DNA from 3 places in the Paenarthrobacter sp. NCHU4564 genome. Region 2 is predicted to be linked to each of the others. Evidence: riboswitches for the same ligand, from Rfam matches in the RefSeq annotation. Region 2 holds a riboswitch; each other region holds the start of a gene.

Region 1 (3,267 bases), on a different contig from region 2:
CTACACCCTGATGCTGTGCGCCACGTCCACCGGCGCCTACGCCACCATCTTCGTGGTGCTGTTCGGATGGGAGCGCTGGCTGGCCATCGCCATCGGCGGTGCGATCGTGCTGGTGTACTCCACCATCGGCGGCATGTGGTCCATCACCCTGGCCGACCAGGTCCAGTTCGTCATCAAGACGGTGGGCATCTTCTTCCTGATGCTTCCGTTCGCCATGAACGCTGCCGGCGGCCTGGACGGCATCCGTGCACGCGTTGATGAAAGCTTCTTCGACATCGGCGGAATCGGCCTCCAGACGATCATCACGTACTTTGTGGTCTACACGCTCGGGCTCCTGATCGGCCAGGACATCTGGCAGCGCGTCTTCACGGCCAAAACGCCCAAGGTAGCCCGCTGGGGCGGCGCAACCGCAGGCGTGTACTGCATCCTCTACGGCCTGGCCGGCGCCCTGATCGGCATGGCTGCAAGCGTTGCCTTGTCCGGTATCGAGATCGAAGCCAAGGACGACGTCTACGCCGAAGTCGCCACCAACCTGCTCCCGATCGGCATCGGCGGCCTGGTCCTCGCCGCAGCCGTCGCAGCCATGATGTCCACCGCCTCCGGCGCACTCATCGCAGCCGCAACCGTGGCCCGCGCCGACGTTCTCCCGTTCGTGGCCGGCTGGTTCGGCAAGACCGTCAACACCGACGACTCCGACAACCCTGAGCACGACGTCAAGGCCAACCGCTACTGGGTCCTGGGACTCGGCATCCTGGCCATCATCATCGCCATCTCCACCAAGGACGTCGTGGCGGCACTGACCATTGCGTACGACATCCTGGTGGGCGGCCTCCTGGTCGCGATCATCGGTGGCCTGGTGTGGAAGCGTGGCACGGGAATTGCCGCCGCTGCGTCCATGGCCGTGGGCTCCGTGGTCACCCTGGGCACCATGATCATCCTTGAGATCAACGCCAAGGCTCCCATGGACGGCATTTACGCGAACGAGCCCATCTACTACGGCCTGCTCGCCTCTGCGATCGTCTACGTGGCTGTTTCACTGTTCAGCAAGCCCACCGACCCGGCGGTCATGAAGGCCTGGACGGACCGTGTTGCCGGTACCCGCGTGGCCGAGGATGAGCTGAGCTCACCGGCCAAGTAGCTGCAGCTTCTGCAAGCAACGTCCGACGGCGGCGCTTCCCTTTGCGGGGAGCGCCGCCTTGTTGTTTTCCCGGGCCAGGGGACCGAATCCGGCAAACCTCTCGTTGCCCGGGTGCTGTGAGTGGGCAGTGTCAGGCAGCCAGCACCTTGGCGAGGTTCTTGAGGTTGCGGCGGAGGGACAGACCCAGGAACCATTCCACCAGCGGCCCAGGCAGTTTGCCCATCAGGCCCTCCATGGGTGTATTGAGCCGCAGTTGCTCGGTAACGCGGGTCCCGCCATCAACGGATTCCAGGGTGAACGTCGCCGTCAAATCCCGCTCACCTTCGATCGAGCGGGACACCATGCGGCGGGGTGGATCGAATTCCGTATATTCAACCATCCAGTCAAACTGCCGCCCCATGATCCTGGTGGTTCCCCGGCCCCGGGTTCCCAGCCCTGGCGGAGCATCGCCGAGCGGCCCGGACGAAATGACAAAAGCATCATAGGTGGAGAGTTTTCGAACCGTGCCAGGAAGTCGAAGACCTCCTGCTGGGGCCGGGGAATATCCACGCTTTTCTCTATCGAGGGCATTGGGCCTCCTGGTGCTGGCTGATGCTTCCTTGAACAGTGTGTTCCTGCGGACGGGACCGGAACAAGAAGGCCCATGCGGTAGGGTGGTGCCAGCTTCAAGAGAGGTGGCGCCAAGCTCCGACTGGCCACACACCAACCCCATGTTCACGGGTGGTTCGGATGAGGAAGCGGCCCGTTCCGGACCAGAGACAACCGAGCGGGCAAGAGCACTCCCCAGGAGATCCATCCTTGCCGTTCCAAGCCCACCCCCTGAGCGAAACAAACACCCCTGCCCTCCCCCAACGTCCCGGCGTGCCGGTGGTTCCCGGCGTGGACGTTGTCAGGGGAACCGTGACGCTGTTCCTGGACGGCCGCTTGCAGCGGTTCCTCTGCGCGGACGCTCACAGGATGGAACGCGCCCTGGGCCAAGCGGTCCGTCCCACGCGATGGTGCAGCGCGATGCGGACGCTGACGGTGACCGTTGCCGCCGTCGGACAACCTCGGGGGCGCGAGCGGCACTTCCTGCTGAGCGACATGCAGGACTAGAGTTCGTCGTCGTCCTCGCGGAAGTCGTCCGCGTCGTCGATCGGGACCACCCGCTCGTCGTCGTCGGGAGCGTCCACTTCCTCAACCCACGGTTCGTCCACTTCCTGGTCCTCGCCGTAATCGTAGGCAGGATCCGACTCGATGGTTGCCCGTTCGGGGTGGCTTGCGTGCGGTTCGGTGCTGTTCATGCTCCAACCTCCGTGTGGTGGGCCGGCAAGCAGCCCTTCGGCCGAATGCGGGGAGTCCCCCGCCCCTGTCCTTCCATCTGAGCACCGGCCCCGGCGAACGGTCAAGACACCCGACCGGCACGTCGGAACGCAGGTGGAGCGGGGCTCCGAATTAAGGTCCGCCGAACATTCCGGTTGAGGAATACCGGCCAAAAAACCGCGGAAATAAGCGGTACAGTGGGCGGTGCAATGGGGCCGAAACCACCCCACCCAGCACAGGAGATAACGTGCAGAAGCACCATGAATCCCATGATCCGTTGAGCCCCGCTCCGGGTCCCGCCCCTGAAACGGCCCCGGCAGCGGAATCAGCTCCGGCAGCGGAAACGCCGCCACCGCCGTCCGCCTCCGACATCAAGCGCTGGCGCCAGTACCTGGCCGACGAACGGGCCGAAGCCGCGGTGTACCGGGAACTCGCGCAGCGGCGTGAGGGCGAAGAACGCCAGATCCTGCTGGCCCTGGCCGAAGCCGAGGGCCGCCACGAGGCCCACTGGCTCAAACTCCTCGGCGAACACGCCGGAATGCCCAAGGCAGCATCCGGCCGGAGCCGCTTCCTGGGCTTCCTCGCCCGCAACTTCGGATCGGTCTTTGTCCTTGCGCTCGCGCAGCGGGCCGAAGGCAGGTCGCCGTACGGTGCCGAGCCGGCCGCCACGCCCGCCATGGTGGCCGACGAGCAGATCCACGAGGAAGTTGTCCGCGGCCTGGCAACCCGGGGGCGGAACAGGTTGTCGGGCACCTTCCGGGCAGCCGTGTTCGGTGCCAACGACGGCCTGGTGAGCAACCTTTCGCTGGTCATGGGCATGGCGGCCA
Region 2 (3,267 bases):
GGAGCGCAGCACGGTCCTGCGGCGCAGCGCCGATGACACCGACCCCATTGAACGGGTGGTGGTGGCGAACGCCGACCAGCTGGTGGTTGTAGTGGCCGCGGCCAATCCCGAACCCCGGACCGGTTTCATTGACCGGGCCCTGGTGGCCGCATACGACGCAGGTATTGAACCACTGCTGCTCGTCACCAAGGCTGACGTCAAGGATCCGTCTGAGCTGCTGGCCAATTACGTGAGCCTGGACTTCCCCGTGATCATCAGCCGTACGGCGGACGCAGCCGCATCCGGCATCGATGCCCGGTCGGATGACGGCTTGTCAGCCCGCCTGGACAGCGAAGCCGTGGCAAGTCTGCGCAGCCATTTGGACGGCAAAGTCACGGTCATGCTGGGTCACTCCGGCGTAGGCAAATCCACCATGGTCAACGCCTTGACCGGTGCCGAACGCGCCACAGGCGGCGTCAACGCCGTCACGGGCCGCGGGCGCCACACCTCGTCCTCGGCCCTGGCGCTCAAGCTCGCCGATGCCCCGTCCGGCAGCTGGATTATTGATACTCCCGGCATCCGGTCCTTCGGCCTGGCCCTGGTGGATCCGGACCGCATCCTGCACTCGTTCCCGGACCTGGAGCCCGGCACCGACGCCTGCGACCGCGGTTGCAAGCACGACGCCGGGGCGGTCAACTGCGGCCTTGATGCGTGGGTCAACGAGGGCCACGCGGGTCCCTCCGGTCCGGCCCGGCTGGCATCACTGCGACGACTCCTGGGCGCAGACCCCAGGCTGGAGGCCAAGGAAGCCAAGGAACTGGGAACCGTCAACTAGCCAGCGGGCTTCACGTCCCGCTGCGGGGGAACGTTTCACGATAAGTTTGGTGGCATGACCCAACCCGTTTCCAGCTACAACGACGACCTTCGCCTTGCCCATGTCCTGGCGGATTCCGTGGATGCCCAGACCATGGACCGCTTCAAGGCCCTGGACCTGCAGGTCGAAACCAAGCCAGACCTCACTCCGGTCACAGATGCCGACAAGGCCGCCGAAGAAGCAATCCGCGGCCAGTTGTCCCGTTCCCGGCCGCGGGATGCTGTGCTGGGTGAGGAATTCGGCAGCACGGGTCACGGCTCGCGGCGCTGGATCATCGATCCGATCGACGGCACTAAGAACTTTGTCCGCGGAGTTCCCGTCTGGGCCACACTGATTGCCTTGGTTGACGAGGGGGAGCCAGTGGTGGGGGTCGTCAGCGCTCCCGCCCTGGGCAAACGTTGGTGGGCTGCAAAAGGGATGGGAGCCTACACCGGCCGTTCCCTGGCGTCGGCCACACGGCTCAAGGTTTCCAACGTCTCGCACCTGGCCGATGCCTCCCTGTCCTTCTCGAGCCTGTCGGGTTGGAAGGACCGCGGAAACCTGGAGGAGTTCCTGGGCTTGACGGAAGACGTGTGGCGCACCCGCGCGTACGGGGACTTCTGGTCATACTGCCTTGTTGCCGAGGGCGCGGTGGACATCGCCTGCGAACCGGAGCTCAACCTTTACGACATGGCGGCCCTGGTCCCCATCGTCACCGAGGCCGGTGGCCGGTTCACCTCCCTTGAAGGTGAGGATGGCCCCTTCGGTGGCAACGCCCTGGCGACCAATTCGATCCTCCATTCCGAAGTCCTCAAGCGCTTGAACCCCGAGGTTGACGACCTCCTCTAGCAGCTAATGCCACGGTTGCCACCTGGCAGCCAAGCAAAATTTTCGACGGCGGATGCCACCTTTCGGGGGCATCCGCCGTCTGTTTGTTCGGCAAATCGGCCAAATTTCAACCGGCGTAATAAAGCGCTTAACAATCCGGGCGGCTTTGAAACGGGCGGCGGGCGTGCCCTAACCTCATTTACAGGTCACGAGTGCCAGCGCAAAACCCCGGTTTGCTGGCCGGCAACCCTCCATTCGCGGTGGGGTGCCCCGGGTGACGACCAGGCCGGTCCGGAACGGATACGGCAAGCGCGGATCCCCGGCGGGGTCCCTCTTGAGTGAGGTCACATGAGCACAGCTACGTTCAGTTTCACGATCCAGCCGTCCCCCGGGCAGGAGCTTGCCGCCGGCAGGCCACTGGCCGCCGTCACCGGCGCCGAGCTGCAGGCACCACTGATCCAGGGCGGTCACGTCCGATACGCCAACCTTGACTACGGAGCATCGGCACCGGCCCTGACCATCGTGTCAGCCTACTTGAACGAGGTCCTCCCCTACTACGCCAGCGTGCACCGGGGCGCCGGTTATGCCTCGCAGATCAGCACCTCGGTGTACGAAAACTCGCGCAACATCGTTCGCGGGTTCGTAGGCGGCCGTCCTGACGATTCCGTGATCTTCACCCGTAACACCACCGACTCGCTGAACCTGCTGGCAGGCTGCCTGCCACAGATCGATGGCAAGCACACCGGTGAAGTCCTGTACCTGGACATCGAACACCATGCCAACCTGCTTCCGTGGCAAGGAGTTCCCCACCGCAGCGTGGTGGCTGATACCACCCTTGCCGGCACCATCGCGAAAATCCGCGGAGAACTCAGCCAGGGTGGCGTCTCCCTGCTGGCTGTTACCGGCGCCTCCAACGTGACCGGCGAAATCCTGCCGATCAAGGAACTCGCTGCCCTGGCCCACGAATACGGTGCCCGGATCGTTGTTGACGCCGCACAGTTGGCACCCCACCGCCCCATCAACATCGCCGCGGCCGACGTCGACTATGTTGTGTTTTCCGGCCACAAGCTCTATGCACCTTTCGGCGCGGGTGTGGTGGTGGGACGCCCGGACTGGCTCGACGCCGGAACCCCGCACCTTGCCGGCGGCGGAGCGGTGCGCGAGGCACGCCTGGACTCCGTCAGCTGGGCAACCGGCCCTGCCCGCCACGAAGGCGGCTCCCCCAACGTGCTTGGTGCAGCAACCCTCGCCCGCGCTGCCCAGGTACTTTCCGGACTCGATCCGCAGGCATGGCACAACCACGAGGCCGCCATCCGGGCCTACCTGGTGGAAGGCCTGCAGGCCATTGACGGCGTGAGCGTCCACCGGATCTTCAGCGATTCGACCGATACCATCGGTGTGGTCAACTTCTCGGTGGAAGGATTCGACGCCGGACTGGTGGCCGCCTACCTCGCTGCAGAGCACGGTGTGGGCCTCCGCGACGGCCGCTTCTGCGCCCACCCGCTGCTCAAGCGCCTGGGCTTGCCCTCGGGTTCGCTGCGCGCCAGCTTCGGCGTAGGTTCCAGGCTGGAGGACGCCGGGCGCCTGCTGCGCGGCATCGAAGAACT
Region 3 (3,267 bases), on a different contig from region 2:
AAGCTCTTCTTTGGCGAGGTGGTGTCCAACCCGCGCCAGGATGTCCTGGACATCGAGGGGATAGCGCAGGTGGCACACGATGCCGGCGTGCCGCTGATCGTGGACAACACGCTGTCCACTCCCTACCTGATCCGTCCCATCGAGTGGGGTGCGGACATCGTGGTGCACTCAGCCACCAAGTACCTGGGTGGTCACGGTGCGGCGATCGCCGGCGTGATCGTGGACTCGGGCAACTTCGACTTCGGCAAGGACCCGGACCGCTTCCCCAACTTCAACACGCCGGATCCCAGCTACAACGGCCTCGTCTATGCCCGTGACCTCGGGAAGGATGGAGCACTGGGCGCCAACCTTTCCTACATCCTCAAAGCGCGGGTCCAGCTGCTCCGCGATCTCGGCTCCGCAGTGTCTCCGTTCAATGCTTTCCTGATTGCGCAGGGCCTGGAAACCCTGAGCCTCCGGGTGGAACGGCACGTCGCCAACGCCACGGCAGTGGCGCAATGGCTGGAAGCGCACGACGACGTCGAATCCGTCGCCTACGCCGGGCTGCCGTCCAGCACCTGGTTCGAACGCGGCCGGAAGTACGGTCCACGCGGTACCGGTGCCGTGGTGGCCTTCACCATCAAGGGCGGAGTCGAGGCAGGCAAGCGCTTTGTGGATGCCCTGGAACTGCACTCTCACGTTGCGAACATCGGCGATGTCCGGTCCCTGGTCATCCACCCGGCGTCGACTACCCACAGCCAACTGACCGTGGAACAGCAGGTGGCAGCAGGCGTGAACCCGGGTCTCGTCCGCCTGGCTGTGGGCATCGAGCACGTCGACGACATCATCGCCGACCTCGAAGCCGGCTTCCGCGCCGCCAAGGGCGCGTAGGCTCTGCAGGACCCTGGCGTGGGCCCCGGCCGGTCGAATGTTCGCCGGACGGGGCCCGGGCGGGGTCTTTGGCGAACCAAGCAGTGAAAAACCGTCACACTGCTGTCACATTCTTCGCCAGAACCGCCATGTTCTTCCTAGACTCTACGTATTAGGTCATGAGTGCCAGCGCATAGCCCCGGCTTGCTGGCCGGCAACCCTCCTCCGCGGTGGGGTGCCCCGGGTGAGGACCTGGCCTGTCGCAGAAATGGCGATGGGCAAGCGCGACGATAGGTGTCAAAGGAATGACCATTACTGCTGCAGCACTCCCAAAATCGGGCGAAGAAGACGGCATCGTCAAATACGCGGGCATCGGTTCCCTGGAACTTGAAGCGGGCGGCTTCCTTCCTGATGTCGTCCTGGCCTACGAGACGTGGGGACGGCTGAATGCCGATGCATCGAACGCTGTCCTGATCCAGCATGCGCTGACGGGAAGCACGCACGTAGCCAAGGGTGCCACCGACGAGGACGGTTGGTGGGAACAGTTGGTGGGTCCCGGCGCCACGATCGACACCGACCGGTTCTTCGTGGTCTCCATCAACATTGTGGGCGGATGCTATGGAAGCACCGGACCGTCCTCGACGGCCCCGGACGGACGTCCTTGGGGGTCCCGCTTCCCCTTGGTCACCCTGCGGGACAGCACCGAAGCCGAAGCCCGTCTTGCCGACACGCTGGGGATCCGCCAGTGGCATGCGGTGCTTGGCGGCTCCATGGGTGGTGCCCGGGCCCTTGAATGGGCCGTGACTTTTCCTGACCGCGTCAAACGATGCGCAGTCATCTCAGTCGGTGCCTACAGCACCGCCGAGCAAATCGCCTTTGCCCAGTCGCAGACCTTGGCCATCCGCCAGGACCCCCACTTCAACAACGGCGACTACTACGACGGACCGGCTCCGGAGGCGGGCCTTGCACTGGCGAGGCGCATCGCGCACATCACCTACCGGTCAGCGCTGGAACTTGATGTCCGCTTCGGCAGGGAAGCCCAGCACCAGGAGACGCCCCTGGCCGCCGCTGTGTTGGGCGAACGCGGCCGCTACCAGGTGGAGAGCTACCTGGACCACCAAGGCACCAAGCTGGTCCGCCGCTTTGACGCCAACAGCTACATCGCCATCACTGAAGCGCTGATGTCCCACGATGTTTCCCGTGGTCGCGGCAGCCTCCAGGAAGCCCTCGGACGGGCCACCGCCGAGTTCTTTGTCGCGGCAGTGGACACGGACAGGCTCTACTTTCCGGAGCAGTCCCGGCAACTGGCCGCGCACCTGCCCGGGCAGGTCCCTGTTCATGTCATTGAAGCGCCGATCGGGCACGACGGCTTCCTCACGGAAATCGGCCAGCTTTCCACCCAGCTCCGCGAGGCGTTCTTCGCGTAGCGGTGCGGTGGCCGTTGGAACTACGGGTGGCCGTTACACCAGCGACGTCTGCATGCGCAGGAACTGACCGTAGCGTTGGGCCTGGGCGTCCAGCGCTGCTTGTTCCTCCGGCCCGGGTTCACGGTTCATGCGCACTTCCAGCCCGCATACTCCGCCCGACAGCCTGTGTCGCCACCAACCGGCCAGCCGGCCGTCCAGCAACACCGCATGCATGGGACCCTTGTCCTCCGGAAAAAAAGGTGCTGTTCCGCCCAGGTAGTGCCGGGTTTGGGAGTAGCCCATGATGTATTCGTCATAGCACTGGACAAGGTCGATCCTGGGCTCCGCCTGCCGCGTCCGGGGGAGTGCCTGCCCGGGACGGGCCGGCTGCCCGGACCGGGCCAGGGACTCCACTTCCTCAGCAGCCACATGGCATTCCACGCCGTCCACGTCCACCGTGGTGAGTTCCGCGGACAGGGAACGGGCAGCATCCAGGCCGCGGCGGATGTCCTGCATGGTCAGTCCGGACCACACAGAACAGTCCTTCACGGTCGCAGGGCCCCGGCTGCCGAAGTAGCGTAGAACCAGCCGTGCCAGTGCGTGGTCGCGCTCGTCACCCCGGAAGCCCGGCCTTTCCTGAAGACCGGAGGCGTTGGGAACCCGCTCTTCGAAGAGTGCATAGGTCTGCTTGAGGGCGCCGCCGGTTGAACGCACCGGCGCGCCGCTGACCAGGATTCCGCTGGTTTCTGCGTGCATCAGGTGGTAAATGAAGCCCAGGTCCTTTCCCGGCAGCCCGGCGCGCTCCAGCACCTGTCCCAGCTCTTCGCGCGTCTTGTGGTTGCCGCCGGCCACCGCTTCGGCCAGGATCCGTCCGCTGCGGGCGGCGGTTTCCGTATCCACGCCGGTTTGCCGGTACATTCCCTTGTTGCCCTGATGAAGGCGTTCGGCGGACAACGCCATCAACCAGCCAAGATCGTCCCGGTGGACGAAATGCCAGGTGGGCCGCAGAATG

The links. Region 2 has a riboswitch for S-adenosylmethionine ahead of ACSVIE_RS08400 (aminotransferase class V-fold PLP-dependent enzyme). Riboswitches for the same ligand answer to the same signal wherever they lie in the genome.
Region 1: another riboswitch for S-adenosylmethionine. It lies ahead of ACSVIE_RS11330 (hypothetical protein); the one in region 2 lies ahead of ACSVIE_RS08400 (aminotransferase class V-fold PLP-dependent enzyme).
Region 3: another riboswitch for S-adenosylmethionine. It lies ahead of metX (homoserine O-acetyltransferase MetX); the one in region 2 lies ahead of ACSVIE_RS08400 (aminotransferase class V-fold PLP-dependent enzyme).

The regions. Positions count from the first base shown of each region.
Region 1 covers NZ_JBQLIS010000009.1:71,290-74,556, forward strand. The annotation lists gene ACSVIE_RS11320 (sodium:solute symporter) at 1-1,138, shown strand, start outside; gene ACSVIE_RS11325 (SRPBCC family protein) at 1,269-1,841, opposite strand; SAM riboswitch class IV at 1,802-1,921, shown strand; gene ACSVIE_RS11330 (hypothetical protein) at 1,937-2,233, shown strand; gene ACSVIE_RS11335 (hypothetical protein) at 2,230-2,421, opposite strand; gene ACSVIE_RS11340 (VIT1/CCC1 transporter family protein) at 2,688-3,267, shown strand, end outside.
Region 2 covers NZ_JBQLIS010000006.1:97,641-100,907, reverse strand. The annotation lists gene rsgA (ribosome small subunit-dependent GTPase A) at 1-814, shown strand, start outside; gene hisN (histidinol-phosphatase) at 869-1,681, shown strand; SAM riboswitch class IV at 1,865-1,978, shown strand; gene ACSVIE_RS08400 (aminotransferase class V-fold PLP-dependent enzyme) at 2,009-3,267, shown strand, end outside.
Region 3 covers NZ_JBQLIS010000005.1:11,816-15,082, reverse strand. The annotation lists gene ACSVIE_RS06970 (bifunctional o-acetylhomoserine/o-acetylserine sulfhydrylase) at 1-870, shown strand, start outside; SAM riboswitch class IV at 1,025-1,140, shown strand; gene metX (homoserine O-acetyltransferase MetX) at 1,155-2,276, shown strand; gene ACSVIE_RS06960 (winged helix DNA-binding domain-containing protein) at 2,310-3,267, opposite strand, start outside.